Regions from separate parts of the Vibrio sp. JZG10 genome, predicted to be linked through region 1. Evidence: predicted binding sites of a transcription regulator. Region 1 holds the regulator's gene; each other region holds the start of a gene.
The links. The regulator PurR, encoded in region 1, represses purine synthesis genes. The targets are predictions, from matches to a motif close to TNANGNAAACGTTTNCNTNA.
Positions count from the first base shown of each region.

Region 2: ACWYVB_RS17070 (NCS2 family permease) is a predicted target of PurR. The motif match lies at 1,987-2,006, and genes of this name have one in related genera.
Region 3: folD (bifunctional methylenetetrahydrofolate dehydrogenase/methenyltetrahydrofolate cyclohydrolase FolD) is a predicted target of PurR. The motif match lies at 3,264-3,283, and genes of this name have one in related genera.
Region 4: purT (formate-dependent phosphoribosylglycinamide formyltransferase) is a predicted target of PurR. The motif match lies at 3,019-3,038, and genes of this name have one in related genera.

Region 1 is NZ_JBSUGE010000001.1:562,092-567,471, forward strand. It holds gene torR (two-component system response regulator TorR) at 1-482, opposite strand, end outside; gene torD (molecular chaperone TorD) at 749-1,396, shown strand; gene purR (HTH-type transcriptional repressor PurR) at 1,862-2,866, shown strand; cyclic di-GMP riboswitch class I at 3,152-3,241, shown strand; gene ACWYVB_RS02565 (TfoX/Sxy family DNA transformation protein) at 3,358-3,948, shown strand; gene ACWYVB_RS02570 (TVP38/TMEM64 family protein) at 4,064-4,750, shown strand; gene ACWYVB_RS02575 (hypothetical protein) at 4,771-5,091, shown strand; gene ACWYVB_RS02580 (alpha/beta fold hydrolase) at 5,129-5,380, opposite strand, start outside.
Region 2 is NZ_JBSUGE010000015.1:111,988-117,367, forward strand. It holds gene ACWYVB_RS17065 (aminoacyl-histidine dipeptidase) at 1-1,001, opposite strand, end outside; gene ACWYVB_RS17070 (NCS2 family permease) at 2,027-3,316, shown strand; gene gpt (xanthine phosphoribosyltransferase) at 3,581-4,045, shown strand; gene frsA (esterase FrsA) at 4,137-5,380, shown strand, end outside.
Region 3 is NZ_JBSUGE010000019.1:21,558-26,937, forward strand. It holds gene ACWYVB_RS18715 (LysR family transcriptional regulator) at 1-808, shown strand, start outside; gene ACWYVB_RS18720 (NupC/NupG family nucleoside CNT transporter) at 1,066-2,265, shown strand; gene folD (bifunctional methylenetetrahydrofolate dehydrogenase/methenyltetrahydrofolate cyclohydrolase FolD) at 2,334-3,194, opposite strand; tRNA gene ACWYVB_RS18730 (tRNA-Arg) at 3,398-3,474, shown strand; gene ACWYVB_RS18735 (type I restriction-modification system subunit M) at 4,080-5,380, shown strand, end outside.
Region 4 is NZ_JBSUGE010000001.1:297,708-303,087, reverse strand. It holds gene ACWYVB_RS01415 (RelA/SpoT domain-containing protein) at 1-737, opposite strand, end outside; gene ACWYVB_RS01410 (thiopurine S-methyltransferase) at 1,054-1,704, shown strand; gene purT (formate-dependent phosphoribosylglycinamide formyltransferase) at 1,778-2,953, opposite strand; gene cdd (cytidine deaminase) at 3,099-3,986, opposite strand; gene ACWYVB_RS01395 (LrgB family protein) at 4,430-5,107, opposite strand; gene ACWYVB_RS01390 (CidA/LrgA family protein) at 5,109-5,380, opposite strand, start outside.

The sequences.
Region 1 (5,380 bases):
TTTACGGGTTCGCCGTTACGGCTCAGCGCACGACGTTGAATGTCGAATGTCCACTCTCCAAAACGTACAATATGTTCTTCACTGGTTTCGTTCGCTTTCGCGCTACCGCTACGCGCTGCTGAAATACGCCACAGCAAGTTTTTAACGCGAACCAACAATTCCCTCAGTTCAAAAGGTTTTGTCACATAATCGTCAGCGCCCATTTCTAGGCCTACGATTTTATCAATGCTATCCGTGCGTCCTGTTACTAATATGATACCAATATCCGATTGGCTACGTAATTCACGAGTAAGCATCAGGCCGTCTTCACCCGGCAGGTTGATATCCAGCATGATTAGGTCTACATCACCCGCTTGCAGGACCTCACGCATTTCTGCGCCACTCTCTGCTTCGCTGACTTGGTAACCCTCATTTTGGAAATATCCCGCAAGCTTACTACGAGTTACAACATCATCTTCTACGACTAATACGTGATAGCTCATTTACACCACTTTTCTGTCTTCTTATTATCCAAGACGTATTCTATTCATAACTAGTAACATTTCTAGTCATAGATACATTAAAAAGCAAGATTTAGCGTTTTTATTGATTCAAAACAAGCTTACCCATCGCTATTAATAAACGTTAATTTTTGACCATAAAACATAATAATTATAGTTACTGCTATTCATTTTAATTGATTACACTTAGGGGATATCCCTAATTGACTTTGTGATGCACAACTTGAAGCATCATTCAGGAGCCCAAGATGCAAGAAGTGAAAGCTTTTAATGAAAAACGCGCTGAAATTTACTGGTGGTTTTCGAGCTTGTTCGCAAAAGAGCTAACAGAGAAAGAGCTGGAAGCCTACCACAGTGTTGAAATTCGCAGTTTTCTAGCAGGTTTAGGTGAAAATGAGTCGCTGAAACCAGCCGTTGATAGCCTAGTTGATGCGCTAAACCGATTGCAAGATCGTGAAGACGCTCAATTGGAGCTTGCTGCTGACTTTTGTGAACTGTTTTTGAAGACAGAAAAATACGGCGCTCTTCCTTACGCATCGATGTACATCGGTGAATCAGGTTTGCTGAATGACAAGCCCGCCGAGGAAATGGAAAAGTTGATGGCAGAATTTGGCGTTCAAGTAGATGAAAATCTAAAAGAGCCAGCGGACCACTTAGCCGTTGAACTAGACTTTCTCGGCAACATGATCATCCGCTCAAACGAACTTGAGCAAGAAAAACACATGGAAGAAGCCTTCGTTAAACAAAACGACTTTATCCAGCAACAGTTGATGTCTTGGTTACCTCAGTTTGCAGACAAATGTAAACAATTCGACGAATTTGGGTTCTACTCGAGCGTCGCGAAACTATTAGTTGCATTTTGTAAACTAGACAGCGCTTACCTTCTTGGTGAATAATTGCCGCCTATTTTTAAGGAGCCCGCCTATCGGGCTTCCTGTATACCTGAAATAACTGAATGTAAGTAAGTTGGGTATATTATTCGTTTGCCTTAACTTAGCTCAAAGACGCTTGGTTATTTAGCAGTCAAAATGTGACTTCAAATACACAAATCTCTTGCTGAAAACATTGCTAGTCAGTCCACATAGGGCTAAAATGTGAGCGCAAACGATTAAATATGATTTATATGTAAACCGCTGAAATATAGCGGTTTTTGTGTTTTTTAACAGGTTGATGGCAATTTCTAATCAGATAGAAAAAAGATAAAATTCATCGACCGATGCTGCTACGTACCCTTTTGTCGTGCTTGGACCAACCGCTGCCGAAACACTTAGCGCCAACCTTAGATTGCTGGGTGTAAACCATTAGAGCATCAGGTACATCCAACACGACATATTTCAGTAGCTCGATACAGGACACCATTTATGGCCACTATAAAAGACGTTGCTCGCTTAGCCGGCGTTTCCACTACGACAGTTTCGCACGTTATCAATAAAACGCGTTTCGTTGCAGAAGCAACGCAAGAAAAAGTAATGAAAGCCGTGGACGAGTTGAATTACGCGCCAAGTGCTGTTGCACGCAGCCTAAAGTGCAACTCAACTCGTACGATTGGCATGTTAGTAACGCAGTCAACCAACCTATTCTTCTCAGAAGTGATTGACGGGGTTGAGAGCTACTGTTACCGCCAAGGCTACACTCTGATTCTGTGTAATACGGGTGGGATTTACGAAAAACAACGCGATTACATCCGTATGCTGGCTGAAAAACGTGTTGATGGCATCCTAGTGATGTGTTCTGACTTAACCGAAGAGCTTAAAGAGATGCTTGACCGTCATGCCGACATTCCTAAAGTGGTCATGGATTGGGGTCCAGAAAGCTCACAAGCGGACAAGATCATGGATAACTCAGAAGAAGGTGGCTACATCGCAACCAAACATCTGATCGACAATGGCCATACTGATATTGCTTGTCTAAGCGGTCACTTTGAAAAACTTGCTTGCCAAGAGCGCATTGCAGGTTTCCGTCGCGCGATGAGCGAAGCAAACCTAACTGTAAATGAAGATTGGATCCTTGAAGGTAACTTTGAATGTGATACGGCCGTATTAGTCGCAGATAAAATTACAGCAATGGACAAACGTCCGACAGCGGTATTCTGCTTTAACGACACAATGGCTCTGGGCCTAATGAGCCGCCTACAACAAAACGGCATCAAAGTTCCTGATGATATTTCAGTGATCGGCTACGACAACATCGAGCTTGCGGAATACTTCTCTCCACCGTTAACAACTATCCACCAACCTAAACGTCGTGTGGGTAAAAATGCGTTCGAGATCCTACTTGAGCGAATCAAAGATAAAGAACACGAAAAGCGAATTTTCGAAATGCGACCTGAGCTTGTAATTCGAAACACCGTGAAGAAAATGAACTAAAATTCGCCAAATATAACGATGTCAAATAAGCGCTCTAAAAGGGCGCTTATTTTTTATCTCTAAATAACTTTTCCCTGACTTAGGTTTGTTAGACAAAAAGCCTCGAATCTCTAAGTCTCTGTTTTATATGTAGGTAAATCACACTCCCTCACAACCTCGAGATCATCCCGCCTTATTCTCAAATATGCACAAACATGCGCTTGTCGACACTTTTTATTGAACCAAAATCACACTTTTACGGGTAAAACGTGATGTTAATTCAATATACGAAGTATGCTCACTCTGTCACGCACAGGGCAAACCATTCGAAAGGGTGGGACGCAAAGCCTCCGGCCTGAACCATAGTACTATATGGAAGGTAGCGGGGTTACCGATGGCAAGTGTGCAAGCGATGACTTTACCCTGTAATGACATTGCTTTTGCGCATGTTTGCTACTCTCTCGGACCTGACTTTTGGTGGCGTAATATTAATTACACCGAGATAACAAAACATGGATAAACCGATACTCAAAGACTCTATGAAGCTATTTGAGGCACTTGGTAATATCAAGTCGCGCTCAATGTTTGGTGGCTTCGGACTATTCGCTGATGAAACAATGTTTGCACTAGTTGTAAATAATCAGCTTCATATAAGAGCAGACCAACAAACTTCATCTGACTTCGAGAAACAAGGGCTAAAGCCTTACGTTTATAAAAAACGTGGCTTCCCAGTCGTTACAAAGTACTACGCAATTTCCAACGATTTATGGGAGTCTAGCGAACGCTTAATCGAAGTAGCTAACCAATCGTTGAAAAAGGCAAAGCTTGAAAAAGAACAGCAGGCAACTACAAAGCCTAATCGCTTAAAAGATTTGCCTAACTTACGACTGGCGACTGAACGCATGCTGAAAAAAGCAGGCATTGAGTCAGTAGAAAAACTGGAAGAGGAAGGTGCACTTAACGCTTATAAAGCGATAAGAGATACGCACTCTGCAACCGTCAACATTGAGCTGTTATGGGCACTAGAAGGGGCTATTAACGGTACTCATTGGAGCGTTGTACCTCAAGCTCGCCGAGATGAGTTGATGAACGGCCTCCAATAAAAGTCGGCCTTAAAAACTATCTTGTAAAACCGCAGTCTAATCTGCGGTTTTTTTGTGAAATTTTTTCGACTTTCCTTCTGTCTTATTACATATATCCCAAATTGGAATCATAAATATGAATAAGAAACTGATATTAGGCCTAATACTGGTCGCGATCATTATCTTTTTAGGCGTTAACTTTAGTCAGTATTTAACGTTGGAAAATGCAAAAGCCCAACAAGAAGCGCTGACCACATACATCGATCAGAACTTTGTTTTTTCGGCAGCTATTTACTTTTTTGCCTACATTGCAATTACCGCTTTTTCTATTCCTGGTGCTGCTGTGGTTACATTACTTGGTGCGGCTCTATTTGGTTTTTGGACGAGCTTATTACTGGTTTCTTTCGCCAGTACTGTGGGTGCAACGCTAGCATTTTTAAGCAGCCGATATTTGCTGCGTGACTGGGTACAAAACAAGTTCGGCAATAAGTTAATCGCAATTAACCAAGGTGTCGAAAAGGACGGTGCATTTTATCTATTTTCCTTGCGTCTCATTCCGGTATTCCCTTTCTTTCTTATCAACTTGTTGATGGGCTTAACGCCAATGTCTGTAGGTCGATTTTACCTTACTAGCCAAGTAGGTATGTTGCCAGGCACTGCAGTTTACTTAAACGCCGGTACTCAGCTAGCAACAATTGAAAGCCTGTCAGGCATTATTTCACCTGCGGTATTGGCCTCTTTTGCGTTACTGGGGCTGTTTCCAATCATCACTAAATGGGTTATGAATAAAGTAAGGCCAACACCGAGTCAGCAAAACTCATAATTAGTAAGTGGACGTGTTTAATGAAAATATTCATTGCTAAAAACCCAGCAGAAGCGCATATCGTGTGCGAATTATTGAAAACCGAGCAAGTCTACTGTGAAGTCCGCGGAGAAGGTATTTTCGGTTTAAAAGGAGAGCTGCCGTTTAGTGATGATACCGATCCTTATGTCTGGCTTTTTGACGCCAAACAACAAGTAAAAGCAGAAGGAATAGTACAAGCCTACCGCAAACAATCCGATGGAAATGAGTATCAAGATTGGCAGTGCCCGAAGTGCCATGAGGTAAACGAGGGGCAGTTTGGTGCTTGTTGGCAATGTGGACATCAAATAGGGGAGCCTTAATAACTCCCCTACTCCTACTCAATCGATTTATTCAGCGCTAAGCAGAAACCGTTTGCTGCTTAATAAATTCGATGGAATGTTGATTGAAATCTTCAGGGCGCTCAACATTACAAACATGACCACAGTTGGGGATCTCTCGTAAAACACTAAGCTTATGCGCCGCAACCATTTCTTTAACAGGCTTAATAAACATGTAATCTCTGTCGCCCATTAAATAGAGTGTGGGAATGGGTAACTCTCGATCTTTAAAATACTTCATTAAAGGATTTACATCAGCAGCAAGAATAAA
Region 2 (5,380 bases), on a different contig from region 1:
CCGTTTGGACAAGCGTTAAGTGCCGCAATGAATCGTTGCTGATCGGCGATTGAAAATACTTGCGCGTCAGTCGTGATCACTTCATTAAAGGTTACGATACCTGTTTCGATTTTACCCAATTCAGTTTTAAGCAGCTCAGTGTAGTGGTTGAACAACTCAGCAAGCTTGTCTTGGTTTTCGACAGGAAGCGCGACAGTAACAAACGCTTCGCGAGGGATTGCATTACGTAAGCTACCACCACGGAATTCGACTAAACGTAAATCAAGCTCTTGAGCATGACCGGCAAGGAAACGACCAAGTAATTTGTTGGCATTACCGCGACCTGTGTGAATGTCACAACCTGAGTGACCACCTTTTAGGCCTTTCAGCGTCAGTTGGCGTGTTACAAAACCTGCAGGCGTTGATTCTCGAGAAATATCGAAAGTCATGGTGCCATCAACGCCACCTGCACAACCCATGTAGACTTCGCCTTCTTGTTCAGAGTCTGTGTTGAGAAGGATCTCACCTTCTAACCAACCAGCCTCAAGACCAAATGCGCCAGTCATGCCTGCTTCTTCATCAATCGTAAGCAGAACTTCGATTGGGCCGTGCTTAATGTCTTTAGATGCCAATACAGCAAGGCAAGAAGCCATACCAATCCCGTTATCTGCACCAAGCGTCGTGCCTTTCGCCGTTACCCATTCGCCATCGATGTAAGGTTGGATTGGATCTTTGGTGAAGTCGTGTTCGGTGTCTTCGTTTTTCTGCGGCACCATGTCGATGTGTGCTTGAAGTACAACAGCCTTCTTATTTTCCATTCCAGGTGTCGCGGGCTTTTTGATGAACACGTTACCGGTTGGATCACGGCGAACGTCAAAGCCTTGCTCTGTTGCCCAGTTGATAATGTACTGTGCTAATGCTTCTTCATGCTTAGATGGGTGAGGGATAGAACAAATCTTATCGAAAAACTGCCAAAGTGGAGCAGGTGATAAGGTACTGATCTCAGAATGGAACTCAGACACGGAGGACTCCTTTTGATGTGCTTTGCCAAATATATACCGTAAAAATATTGTCGAGATAGCATTAAATGCTAGACGATTTGGCCTTCAAATTGCCGTTTAGCATACCACCAGATAAGGAGTACGAGTAGTCGCGTGCACAAGGATTTCTCTCAGAACTGTCACAGTTTGTGAACACAACAACAGGCACTATGTGTTCTTTATCATACATTCTGAAAGTGGCTTTATTTTTTAATTCACAAAAATGTAATTTAATTACATTTAAACTTTGATGAAGGTCAATTTATATATTTTTTGTGATTCTGGTCACTAAAATGCTTGTAATTAAATTTCTTGGTGGTATATTTGTAACCAGCTTCTGAGAGAAGAATGAAATGCTCAAAGGATGAGTCCGTTTTATCGCCTCCAAGGAACCGAGAAATCAACGAATGTTTAATTGATTTAAAAGGTGATAGTTATGAAAGGTTTACCAAGTACAATGTTCTGGAATAGCAAGTCTGTTTACACCGGCAACTTTGTATACCCAACAAGCTTTGGCTACTAAGTGAAGTCAACGCATGTGACTCGAACAGTTTGTTCACCCCTATAAATTGGAATTTTTTTTCAGTGATAGTGCTGACATGATTCGCCGCCACCCAAATTGGGTGGCGTTTTTTTATCTCCACTTTCTCTTTCTGACACATTTTCTGCCATCAAGGCTGGATTCTATTCTCTGTTCTTTAGTTTTATCGACTTCCCCGTCAAATCCACCTAGATATGACGCTTAAAACGCCCGGTTTCTATTTGAAAGTTTAGTACATTGTTCAGTTTTTATTCTGTTGTTGGGTTCTGAACGATAATTATTACTTGTTGTTTTATAAGAATATATTTCCTGTTTTGCTTTTAAGAATTAGCGAATGGGTTTCATATCCAAAGAAAAAAATCGTATTAGAGTGAAGATTCTATCTAGAATTTGCTATTTGATAACTTTATAATTCCCGCCAATCGATTACGCAACCGTTTACTTTTTACCTTTACAGGATTCGATCATGCTCGAGAGGCTTTTTAAGCTCAGTGACAATGGCACAAATGTGCGCACTGAGATCATTGCAGGTGTTACCACCTTCCTAACCATGGCTTACATTATTTTTGTAAACCCAGCGATCCTGTCGGATACCGGTATGGACCGTGGTGCCATTTTTGTTGCAACTTGTCTTGCGGCCGCTATCGGCTGTTTCATCATGGGATTTGTTGCCAACTACCCAATTGCACAAGCACCAGGAATGGGGCTGAACGCATTTTTCACTTACTCTGTTGTGTTGGGAATGGGCTATACGTGGCAAGTTGCGTTAGCGGCGGTGTTTGTTTCAGGCCTGCTGTTTATTCTTTTGAGTATATTTAAGATCCGTGAGTGGATTATTAACTCGATCCCGCATTCTCTTCGAACTGGTATTTCAGCCGGTATCGGTCTTTTCTTAGCATTTATCGCATTAAAAAATGCAGGCATCGTCGTTGATAACCCCGCGACATTAGTTTCTATGGGAGACATCACATCATTGCCATCTGTATTGGCTGCGATTGGTTTCTTCCTTACTATCGCGCTTGTTCACCGTGGTGTGAAAGGTGCGGTGATGATCGCCATTCTTGGTGTTACAGCGCTTGGCCTTCTATTTGGTGATGTGCAGTGGAGCGGCATTATGTCAACGCCACCAAGCATTGCACCAACTTTCATGCAACTGGATTTCTCTGGTTTGTTTGAAGTTGGCATGATTTCCGTTGTGTTTGCTTTCCTATTTGTCGATTTGTTTGATACCGCAGGTACGCTAGTTGGCGTTTCTCAAAAAGCAGGCCTCACGGATGAGAATGGCAACATCCCGCGTTTAAACAAAGCGTTACTTGCAGACTCAACGGCAACGTCAGTAGGTGCACTACTTGGTACCTCAAACACCACATCTTACATTGAGAGTGTTTCTGGTGTGGCGGCTGGTGGTCGTACTGGTCTAACAGCAGTGGTTGTTGGTGTGCTCTTCCTACTTGCTCTATTGTTTTCACCACTAGCAGGAATGATCCCTGCTTATGCAACATCCGGCGCTCTGTTCTATGTCGCGATTTTGATGTTGTCTGGGCTGGTAAGCATTGATTGGCGTGACCTAACGGAAGCATCACCAGTTGTTGTGACTTGTTTGGTGATGCCGTTAACGTTCTCGATTGCAGAGGGTATTACGTTAGGCTTTATCGCGTACTCGGCGATCAAATTATTCAGCGGCAAGGGCCGTGAAGTGTCGATGAGTGTGTGGGTGATGTCTGCCATCTTCATCGTCAAATACCTCGCCGGTTAATTTCTCGAGCAAAAAGCCAGTGTGGATTTATTCACGCTGGCTTTTTCTTTTTTCACGTTGTTCACTTAAGACGGTTTTTCTGCGGAATAGGCAGAGAATTTTGATATCACCGTTGGTATTAGCGGTGTGTTTCGGTAGAATAATCGTTTGCGCAGCTTGAAATCCTCATCTCCATACATTTTGGAGAGGTCAGTGAGCATTCCGCTTTTGAGTGAGTTCACTAGATTTTGAGGATGCATATTTTCAAATTATTAGGTTATTACAATGAGTAAAAAATTCATTATCACTTGGGATGCAATGCAGACTTACTGCCGTGAACTGGCTGAAAAACAAATGCCAGCTGAGCAATGGAAAGGAATTTGGGCGGTAAGCCGCGGTGGTTTGGTTCCTGGCGCTATCTTGGCTCGTGAACTGGGTATTCGTTACGTTGATACAATCTGTATTTCAAGCTACGACCATGATCATCAGCGCGATATGACGGTACTAAAAGCACCTGAAGGCGATGGTGAAGGTTACCTCATCGTTGAAGACCTAGTAGACAGTGGTGATACGGCGCGCAAACTACGTGAGATGTATCCAAAAGCGAAGATGATCGCTGTGTGTGCGAAACCTTCAGGCAAAGCGTTGCTAGATGATTACGTGGTAGATATCGCGCAAGACACTTGGATTGAACAACCTTGGGATATGTCAATCCAGTACGCTGAGCCTGTAAACCGCAAGCAAAAATAAACGCTATTAAAGAATATTGAGAAATGCCCCTGTATAGGGGCATTTTTTTTATTATCATAACAACTCATGCTAATAGCCTAAGGTTCTTCCTATGTCTGAAGACGTCAGTAAAAATCTTTCCGAAACTTTGTTCGTGAAACATAAGCAAGCAAAAGAAACCTCTGCGCTTACCCAGTACATGCCGACCAGTCAAAAAATACTTGATGAGCGAGAGGCGCAGGGTGATCGTGCTTGGTATCGTCATTTGCGCCGCTTGCAATGGGCTTGGCAAGGGTTGTCTCCGATAGAGATGGAAGGTGTGCTTTCTAAAATCGCTTCTTCTTCCCACTCTCGAACCAATGATGATTGGTTAGACACCGTAATGGGGTACCACAACGGCAACTGGACATTTGAGTGGATTAAGCTCGGCATGGAGCATCAGAAGCGTTCAAATGAAATGCAAGGTGAGGAGGCCGCCGATGAACTCTTCACCGCTTCTTTGTGTTTTAGTATCGCAGGCTACCCACATCTGAAGAATGATAATTTGGCCTTGCAGGCTCAAGTGCTGGCAAACAAAGCGTATTCTGACGGCGCAGAGAAGACCAAGTACACCATCAAGCAAATTGAAGTGCCTTACCAAAATCGCAAAATCATCGCGAACCTTCATTTGCCAAGAACCGACAAGCAACTGCCTGTGGTGATGGTGAGCGCTGGTCTCGATACGTTACAAACCGACATGTGGCGTTTGTTCCGCAATCATCTTGCACCACGAGATATTGCAATGTTGACGGTCGACATGCCTTCGGTGGGGCACAGTTCTCACTGGCCTTTGACTGAGAACTCAAGCTGTCTGCACCAAGCGGTACTAAATGAGCTGTATTCATTGCCTTGGGTGGATCATCACAAAGTGGGGTTAGTTGGATTTCGTTTTGGTGGTAATGCCATGATCCGACTCTCTTTTGTTGAACAAGAGAAGATCAAAGCTTGTGTAGCCCTCGGCGCACCCGTGCATGATATTTTTACTTCCCCTGAGAAGCTGCAAAAGATGCCGAAGATGTATCTGGATCTGTTGGCTTCTCGCTTAGGGAAAAGCGCGGTTGATATTAATAGCATGGCGGGCCAGATGATGGCCTGGTCATTGAAGGTTCAGGGCTTCTTGAGCAGTAGAAAAACCAAAGTACCTATTTTAGCTTTGAGCCTTGAAGGCGATCCGGTGTCTCCACACAGTGATAACCAACTCGTCGCGCTGTTTAGCCAGTATGGCAGAGCGAAAAAAATCAGTTCCAAAACGATTACAAAAGGATATGAGCAATCCCTCGATTTAGCCATAAAGTGGCTAGAAGATGAATTATTAGG
Region 3 (5,380 bases), on a different contig from region 1:
TGGTATCAAGCTTGTTCAACGCACTACGCGAAGCTTTACGCCGACTGAGGCAGGAAAAACCTTTTTTCATCACTGTGAGCAAGTAGTACAAGCGGTGAGCAGTGCCACATTAGAGATGGAAACCCAGCGGGATGAAGTGGCAGGCTTAGTGCGTCTTGGTTTGTCGCAATCATTCGGTACCTTGCACATAATCCCCGCAATTCAAGAGTTGCGCGAACTGTATCCTCAACTTCAAGTGGAGGTGCATTTGTTTGACTATAAAGTCGATATGTTAGCCGAAGGGCTCGATTTATGGGTGACTAACAACGAGCATTTGCCTGAAGGCTACATTGCGCAGCGTTTGACGGATTGCCAGTTTGTTGTTGCGGCGTCACCAGATTACTTATTGAAGCATGATACGCCAACAGAGCCGGATGACTTGTCTTCTCACAACTGTCTTATATACAGAAGCTGGGAGCGTGACTATACGGGGTGGGCGTTTACTAAAGATCAGCAGGAGTTGAACGTAAAAGTTTCGGGCAACTATTCAGTGGATCTGGCAGAAGCCGTTCGGGATGCCGCTATTGCAGGTTGGGGCATTGCCTACCTTGCCACTTACTTACTGGGTGATGAGTTTAGAACGGGTAAGTTAATACAGTTGTTACCGGACTGGAAAGCCAGCCAGTCGATGCCGTTTTATGCGGTGTATCCAAGCCGCCAACATATGCCCAAAAAAATATCCGCAGTGATTAACTTCATCAAACAGAAGATCGGTAACCCCTGTCATTGGGATCAACGTCTAGCGCCTTACATCTCTATTCCTAAGTAACAGGATCAATGACGTTATTGAACGACACATAAGGTGATTCACTTCACAAAAATTTTTCCAGAACTAGAAACATCTTTTCTATATAGAAACAATAAAAATAAGCAAACGTTTATATTCTTATAATTCAATGCCTTATAATTAAGGTCAATTATTGGGCGCTTAAACTTTTCACACTGTTAACATCCTCAACTTGCAGCATTTTGAGTCCGCTATACAATCCGGTGCCTTCCATATCCCCCTTCTGTCGGATTCATTTTATGAACTCAATTATTGGTATCGTAGCCATACTATTCGTAGCATGGCTACTTTCTACAAATAGAAAAAATATAAAGCTGAGAACAGTGTCGTTTGCGTTTGCTTTGCAGGTACTGTTTGCGTTGTTGGTTTTATATGTACCAGCAGGACGAGATGCGCTGAATTCAGTGAGCAGCGTAGTGTCGAATTTGATCAACTATGGTCAAGAGGGCATTGCGTTTTTATTCGGTAATTTGGCGACAGGGGGCTTCACCTTTGCGATCAATGTTCTGGGTATCATCGTTTTCTTTTCCTCCCTTATCTCAGGTCTTTATCACATTGGCGTAATGCCAAGAATCATCAACTTTATCGGTGGCGGTATTCAAAAGCTGCTGGGTATCGGTCGTGCGGAGTCTTTGTCTGCAACGGCGAATATTTTTGTTGGCACCATTGAAGCGCCATTGATGGTAAAGCCATACCTAAAGCACATGACCGACTCGCAGTTCTTTGCGGTGATGACAGGTGGTTTGGCTTCTGTGGCTGGTGGAACGTTGGTTGGTTACGCGTCACTGGGCGTTGACCTTAACTACCTGATCGCTGCTGCGTTTATGTCGGCACCTGCGGGCTTGCTGATGGCAAAAATTTTAATGCCAGAAGATACGGATAAAGCAGCAGATATCGACATTAGCCAAGTTGAAATTCCACGTGCAACCAACGTAGTAGAAGCATTAGCCGATGGTGCCATGGCGGGTGTACGCATTGCTGTATCGGTAGGTGGTACGCTATTGGCTTTCATCAGTGTCATTGCAATGTTAAACGGCATGCTAGGTTGGATTGGTGACCTTGTTGGGACGCCACTAAGCTTCGAGCTGATCCTAGGGTATGTATTCGCACCTGTCGCTTGGTTATTAGGTGTACCATGGCAAGAAGCAACCACAGCAGGCTCGCTGATTGGTAATAAGATTGTGGTGAATGAGTTCGTTGCTTTCATCCAGCTTGCTGAAGTGAAGTCTCAACTCAGCGAACACTCACAAGCAATCGTGACGTTTGCTTTGTGTGGTTTTGCAAACATCTCAAGTATGGCGATGTTGATTGGCGGACTGGGCTCATTGGTACCTGAAAAGCGTGCATTTGTTTCTAAGCATGGTTTCCGTGCGATTATCGCTGGTGTGATGGCGAACTTAATGAGCGCTTCAATTGCGGGCGTGATTTTAAGTCTGTAACTGAAAGAGATACCTAAAATTAGCAAAAAGGCTCCTTGCGGAGCCTTTTTCGTATCTGAAGTTTTACGTTATTTGTCTGTGTGGAACTGCTCGCAAGCGAGCATCGTGTTCTCAATTAAGCTTGCGACGGTCATTGGGCCAACACCACCAGGGACAGGAGTAATAAAGCTCGCACTTTCACGTGCTTTATCGTATTCCACGTCGCCAACTAGCTTGCCTGAATCAAGACGGTTAATGCCGACATCAATAACCACTGCACCTTTCTTAATCCACTCTCCAGAGATGAAGTTTGGCTTACCAACCGCAACTACGACAACGTCAGCTTGACGCACATGACTCTCTAGGTCTTTGGTAAAACGGTGACATGTTGTCGTTGTACAGCCCGCAAGCAGCAGCTCAAGTGTCATAGGACGACCAACAATGTTTGATGCACCAACCACAACAGCATGTTTGCCACGAAGCTCTATGTTGTAACGGTCTAGTAGGGTAATGATGCCCTTTGGCGTGCAAGAGCGAAGCTTTGGAATACGTTGCGCAAGACGACCAACGTTATAAGGGTGGAAGCCATCCACGTCTTTCTCTGGGTGAATGCGCTCTAAAACATGTGTTGTGTCGATGCCCGCAGGAAGGGGTAATTGCACTAGAATGCCGTCAATTTCATCATCGTTGTTTAATTCATCAATCAGCGCTAGTAACTCTTCTTCTGAGCTAGACGCAGGAAGGTCAAAAGACTTAGAAACAAACCCAACTTCTTCACATGCGCGGCGTTTGCTACCGACATAAACCTGAGAAGCAGGATCTTCACCAACTAGAACCACTGCTAAACCAGGAGCACGTAGCCCTGCTTCAACACGCGCTTTAACACGTGCAGCCACTTCGGAGCGAACAGTTTGGGAAATGAGAGTTCCGTCTATATTTTGAGCAGTCATGACTTTCCTTATAAATTAAGAAGGCAAATTATCTGCGGCGCATTGTCGCAGAATTTCTTATTAACATCCATACGCAAACGTTTGCTTTGTGGTGTTTTTGAACATTAAGCGTTTTGATGGACTTTTTTTAGGCATTCAGATCAGAATGTTATGAAAACCCGTTGATTTACCCGTTTGAACTCGTATAATCCTGTCCCTGTAGCGCGCCCTTAGCTCAGCTGGATAGAGCACGTCCCTTCTAAGGATGTGGTCATTGGTTCGAATCCAATAGGGCGTGCCATTTATTTCGGGGCGTAGCAGGTTAGTACTTGCTACGCCCCTTTTCATTTCTGCTACTTTTAGTCAAGTAACTAGTCAAGTAAGCGTGAAGCTTAATGTAACCCAAAGAAACCCAATGGTTTTTAAACGTAGTTATCCTTGCGTTATTATCAGTGGTCGAGAATACACAGATTCCCTGCATGTCGTTGTCCGAGTATTTGTTTGTCAATAAAACAGCATAGCTCAGCAGTGTATCTCCGAACTAATCTACTAGCGATTCGTTGTCCAAACCTCTATCTCCTCTTACTTAAAGCCAACCTTTTTCTTTATGAAAAGAAAATCAATCATCGAAGATGATCTTTACATTACTGGTAGAAGTTTATCGATATCGTAGAAACCTCATTGTAAGGCTTATGAGCATAAGCCTCATGCTGTTATCTGGGGCATAAGCAAAAATGAAGTTCAGAGTAGCGAAGCAATTTTAATAGATAGGCTACACTGTATGCAGTGTAGCCTTGGCTAGGCACACGTGGGATAGTACCTACTTAAACCTCAATTAAATCACAGACTAACTAAGGCTCTTTCGATATAATCAGCGCAATTTTTAAGACTTATGTGCTGATTATAATGACTAACAACAATTTCTCTTCAACAGCAGCGTTTTTATGGTCGGTGGCTGACCTTCTACGTGGTGATTTCAAGCAATCTCAATACGGACGTATCATTCTCCCTTTCACTCTACTAAGACGCTTAGAGTGTGTGCTTGAAGCAACGAAACCAGACGTTCTCGCAAAATACGAAGCAGTAAAGGCAATGCCAATAGAGGCACAAGATAAACTGCTAACGCACACCGCACAGTTAAGCTTTTACAACACTTCAAAAATGGATTTAAACCGTCTTGGTGAAACAGGTGTAGCGAGTAACCTAGAGAGCTACATTCAATCGTTTAGTCCTAATGCTCGTGAGATTTTTGAGCACTTCGATTTCTTCAACACTATCGACAAACTAGAAGAAGCGGATCTGCTCTACAAAGTAGCTAAACGCTTTGCAACCACAGATCTTCACCCTAATACCATCAGCAACTACGGAATGGGCTTGGTGTTTGAAGAACTGATCAGACGTTTCGCTGAAAGCTCTAATGAAACTGCGGGTGAGCACTTTACCCCAAGAGACATTGTTGAACTAACGACCTCGCTACTCTTCGCACATGAAGAAGAGTTAACCAGTTCGGGCTTGGTTCGTTCTATTTACGATCCTACTGCTGGTACGGGTGGTTTCTTATCGTCAGGTATGGAATATGTCCATAAGTTAAACGACAAAGCCTCTCTTTCTGCTTTTGGTCAGGAGTTAAACCCAGAGTCATACGCAATCTGTAAAGCAGATATGCTTATCAAAGGGCAGAAGGTCGATAACATTAAATTGGGTAATACCCTGTCCAATGACCAGCTTCGCACCGAGAAGTTTGACTATATGCTGTCAAACCCTCCGTTTGGTGTGGATTGGAAGAAGATCCAGAAGTTCATCAATGATGAGCACCACGAAAAAGGCTTTGAAGGTCGTTTTGGTGCAGGTCTCCCACGAGTGTCTGATGGTTCATTACTATTCTTAATGCACCTAGTGAGCAAAATGCGCCCTGTAAGTGAAGGCGGGTCACGTATCGGTATTATCTTGAATGGTTCACCGCTCTTTACAGGTGGTGCTGGTAGCGGTGAAAGCGAAATCAGACGCTACATTTTGGAAAATGACCTACTTGAAGCAATTGTGGCTCTGCCTACCGATATGTTCTACAACACAGGCATTGCGACTTATGTGTGGGTTTTATCTTCTAACAAGCCAGCTAACCGCAAAGGCAAGGTTCAACTTATCAACGCTTCAAAAGAACGAGCTAAATCAGGTGGGCGTGGTCGCAGTGGCGGTAGTGAAATTGA
Region 4 (5,380 bases), 260 kb from region 1:
TGTTGGTACAAGTTTTTAGACTGTGCACGCATGTTGCGAATAGAAGCGAGTTCTAGTTCGCTTAGTTCGCGTTTCTCCATCATCGCTTGGCGTTCTAGTTTCTGGATTTTTTCGTATAGGTCGTGTTCAGGACCGCTTTTCACATCTGCGATGGCTTTTAAGTGCAGTTGAACTTCCGCAACTAGATTTGTCTTTGGTAAACGAACGAGTAAGTTCAAGTCTCTATAGCCTGAAGGACCAGGTTTTTTGAAGCGATTTTTTACTTTAACAATTGTTGTTTCACGCTCTAAGGTTTCATAAATGGAGACTAAGCTCGCGACGTCTTCAGCAACAATCGTGGCACGGGCTAGGTCAGTAATGCGTTCGACTTTTCCATCTAACTCCAAAGCTATTTTTTCTTCTGCTCGTTGTTTGGACTTTACGCCTGCGAAGTATGGCTGAGCATCATTAAGAAGTGCGGTACTTTTACAGATAGTTTCAAGCTCAAATTGTGCTTGGTGAGCTTTGCTGTAAAGAATGTCGAAGTCAGTGTATGGCTGAGTTGGAGTTGCGTCGATTGACTGAATACCATACAAGCCGCTAAGGCTATGTTTAAAGAGTTTCGAACAAACTTCGTTTTGGCTTGTTGAACGATTTTGATCGCCACTCGGCGCTGGGGTAATTGGAAGTGCGGCAAATGCCGGTGCACGGCTAAGTACCAAAAGCATCAATGCTGTAGTACGAAGAAATAAGCTCATTCACTCTCCTTAACTTGCTTGTACTTAGAAAATAGGGAACATAAAGGTCGCTAAGTTCGGCAAATCAGGTACTAACTTATTAATGGGGTCATTACGAAAGATTCCAAGGTTTCAGTTTTGTCTTGAAGTGGAATCGTGCGTTAGATCACCATTTCTCTTTTCTTTATTCTGTTTATCAGATAAAGGCGTGGTTCCTATAAGAACGTTTACATCCTATCACCGCTGTATTAACCAAAGATGAACGGCATAGACAAATTGAAAAAAATCGTTAGTCTTACTTCTCAAAATGAAAATCAGCCGACAAGTAGAAAGTAAAATGAGAGACCAAGAGTTTTGGCATAATAAATGGGCCAGTAATCAAATCGGATTTCACTTGGAAGATGTAAACCCGCTATTACCTGCATATTGGCAACACACAAACCCAAAGCGTGAAGACAAAGTGTTAGTGCCTTTGTGTGGAAAGTCAGAAGACTTGATTTGGTTGGCGATGAAGCATGATTCAGTTGAAGGTGTTGAGCTGAGCCATATCGCTGTTCGTGCCTTTTTTGCTGAACATTTTTATACGCCAACCGTGACGCCTGTTAATGGTATGCACGAGCTTTATCAATTTGATGAGCTTTCTATTTATACTGGGGACTTTTTCACTGCTCCAGTATCTCAAGCCGATATCATTTATGATCGCGCCGCGTTGGTTGCTTTACCGCAAGATATGCGAGAGGAGTATGTAGAGCGCCTCAAGCAACTTTTGAATCCAGGCGGTCGTATTTTGCTTGTTACACTCAACTATCCTCAAGAAGAGATGGCGGGGCCTCCATTTAGCGTGCCAGTTGAAGAGATTGAGCAGTTATTTTCAGGTTACAAAGTTACCTGCTTGAACGTAGATGAAGCTGATGAAAACCATCCTAAAATTGCTAAAAAAGGCTTAAGGCGCTTCTCTGAAGAAGTGTACTTAATCGAGAGTGAATAGGTTTTTCTCGGTTTGGAACACGAAATAGCGCAGCAATTAGAGCTGCGCTGTTTTTTGTAGGATTGGAGCTCGTTTAATAAGTAATATTCACTTTTGATGCACTTTCAATAGCACCTTGAACGGCCTCTTCGGTGGTTTTTCGTCGCGTAAGGACAACACCTAAACGACGGCGACCATCGATTTCTGGCTTGCCGAATAGACGAACTTGCGTTTGAGGTTGAGCTAAGGCTTTGGTTAGGTTGTCAAAGCGAATGTTTGTGGAAGTCCCTTGACCAAGAATAACGGCCGACGCAGATGGGCCATATTGTACGATATTATTAATCGGCATTCCGGTAAATGCACGTACGTGGAGAGCAAACTCTGACATTTCCTGAGAAATCATAGTGACCATGCCTGTATCGTGTGGGCGAGGAGAGACCTCATTGAAAATGACCTTATCGCCTTTAACAAATAACTCTACACCAAAGATGCCGTAGCCACCGAGTGCGTTGACTACTTTCTCTGCCGTGTATTCTGCTGCTTTTACTGCGTTTTCTGACATGGCTTGCGGTTGCCATGATTCGCGGTAGTCGCCATCTTCCTGACGATGGCCAATTGGAGCACAGAAGTGAACACCGTCAACGGCTCTTACGGTCAATAAAGTGATTTCGTAATCGAAGTCGATAAAACCTTCCACGATCACGCGACCTGCACCCGTACGTCCGCCTTCCTGTGCGTAATCCCATGCTTTTGCTACGTCGTCTTCGGTCTTGATGACACTTTGCCCTTTACCTGAAGAACTCATAACTGGCTTTACTACGCACGGGATGCCTACATGCTCAACCGCGGCTTTGAAGTCTTCAAAAGTATCTGCAAAACGATAAGGTGATGTTGTCAGTTCTAGTTCTTCTGCAGCCAAACGTCGGATACCTTCACGATTCATTGTTAGCTTGGTTGCCTTAGCGGTTGGAACAACATTCAGCCCTTTTTCTTCAAGCTCTACCAGTTTGTCGGTTGCGATAGCTTCGATTTCAGGTAGGACGTAAGTAGGTTGTTCCTTTGTAATAACTTCTTCTAAGGCGCTTCCATCTAACATATCGATGACGTAACTACGGTGAGCAACTTGCATCGCTGGAGCATTAGCATAGCGATCACAAGCAATCACTTCTAAACCAAGTCTCTGACATTCAATTGCGACTTCTTTACCGAGTTCGCCAGAGCCTAAAAGTAATACACGGGTAGCATTTGCGCTGGTTGCAGTGCCAAACATAGTGTTCCCTTACAAAATAGAGTGGTGAGACAGAAATTGCAGGAGATCATACTGAAGTTTCATGGCAAAGCAAACGTTTGCCTTTGGTTTTTAGGCAATAAAAAAGCTCTACATGCCGTAGAGCTTTTTATACTGAAATTGTCGCTTATACGTTGACAAAACTAAGTGGAATATCTGGATTTAACGCTTCTAACGTTGATTGCGTATCAGCCAAATGACTGATCTTGCCTTCTGAGTTTTCTACCAGAGCAGCGGCTTTGATATTGTCAAAGGTTTCACCCGCAAGTAGTACTTGGATCAGCGCAACTTGTAATGGCGGCAAGCTAGGGTTAAATGCTGCATTTTCCGCATAAGCACCTTGGAATACACGGCCGCTAGCCATTTCTAATGCTAAGCCACTCAGGTTGTTGGTATATGGTGAGTGGCTCATGTTCATCGCTTCAACAGCGCTTTGAATTAGAGTGTCTTCATCATCGCATGAGAACTGATGCTTTACTTCTGCCATTAAGCCGGATTCGATACCGAGATCGTTTGGTCCAAAGGCTTCAGGTAGGTATTCATGCAGTGACTTTTCTTCGCGTTCTGGGAGCTGGATTTTAAGCTCGTTTGCGGTAGATAACTCGTTCATGAACTGACGGCAGTGACCACATGGGCTGAAGTTAATAGTGATATCTTTAATACCACGTTCACCTTTCATCCAAGCGTGGCTAATTGCAGACTGCTCAGCGTGAACTGTTTGACCTAACTGAACACCAAAGAATTCCATGTTGGCACCGAAGTAAAGGCGACCTGAGAGACCACGAACGATAGCACCGACATAAAATTCAGAAAGAGGAGCATAGGAATATGCTGCGGCAAAAGGAAGTAGAGCAACACGAAGCTCTTTATCTGATAGACCGGTAGCTGAAAGCAACTGCTCAAACTGTTGAACTGAAAGCGTAGCATCAAAATCATCAGCTTGGATGATAGGAGCAAGTTGTTTGGAAAGTGCTTCGGGAGCGCCTGCTAGCGCCTGTTCAATGCGACTTTTCATGTTGAATCCTTGTTATTGCATGGACAGTTATTCTATGTGAAGGATAGAAATGTTCCGTGCGTTAGATCACGATAAATAATGCAATTGGTAATTCTGTTACATAATTAGAGTGAGCTCACACATGTATTCGATTGCACTGACGTGAAGCGTTATCTCCGTCTCACAATTAACCATATCAGTATATATTCATATGACCAAGACGCTGGGATATGTTAATTACGATGCCTACATGTCCACACAACGTTATTCCTAGATATCTAAGCAACGTTGAGTCAGTAATATTGCACTGAATGTTGAAGTTATTAGTGTGTATCTCGTCAGAGTACCTTAACGATCTTACTAGAACGGGTTGTTAGATGAGGTAATACAGAATTTTGGAAGGGATAAGGAAGAAACGGGAAGGCCACGGCCTGCCGGAAGGAGGGCAGACCGAGAGCGCTTAACTATTGATATAGCCAGACAGCCAAAGCAAAAAAGCTTGGAGCCAAAATAGAAGTGATGATGCCGCATAAAACCAATGCGAGTGATGAGAACGCGGCATCAATGGGCTGTTTCTCTGCACATGTCGCGGTGCCTAAGGCATGAGACACGGTACCCATTGTTAGGCCACGTGCAATCGGGTGTTTAATTCCAATTAAGTTGTAAATTGGGTATGCCAAAATCGCGCCCAATAAACCAACAATCAGAACCAAGATCGCCGCAACGGCAGCTTCACCACCGAGGTGACTCGAAATTTCCATTGCTATTGGCGTAGTGACGGATTTACCCACTAGACTTGCGATTAAACTGATATCCGCTTTGAAAGCGACTGCGATCAAGGTGGTTGTCATCATCGACATCACACTGCCTACTGTGCAAGCAAAAGTGATGATTCGCCAGTTTGCTTTAATCTGTGGTAGTTGTTCATATAACGGGTAAGCCAGAGCAACTACGGCTGGTTGAAGTAAAAAACTGATCCCTTCGTTATCCGCATAATACGTTTCAAACGGTACATTTAAGTAAGTAAGCAAAGGAATGAGCACTGCAATACTGATTAGCAAAGGATTTGCTAGAGGATTATTCACTTTGATTGCGATTTGGCGCGCGACAAGAAAAACCGCAATGGTAACAACTAACCACATATCAGTGCTTCTCCTTTAGCAAGTAGTCCAGCAGCCAAGCGAGGCTGACCAGTACAATGAGTGAGCCTCCAACTGCGCTAGCAATGATAGGGAGGGCATTAGCGAGTAACATATCGAAATGTTGCATTAATCCCACGCTAATAGGAACGAACAACAAAATCATGTAGCGGATAAATAGCGTGGCGCCCGGTTTGACCCAATCGACCTTTACAAGCCCAAGAGTCATGGAGAAAAACAGTACGAGCATACCGATGACACTTCCTGGGACGGAAA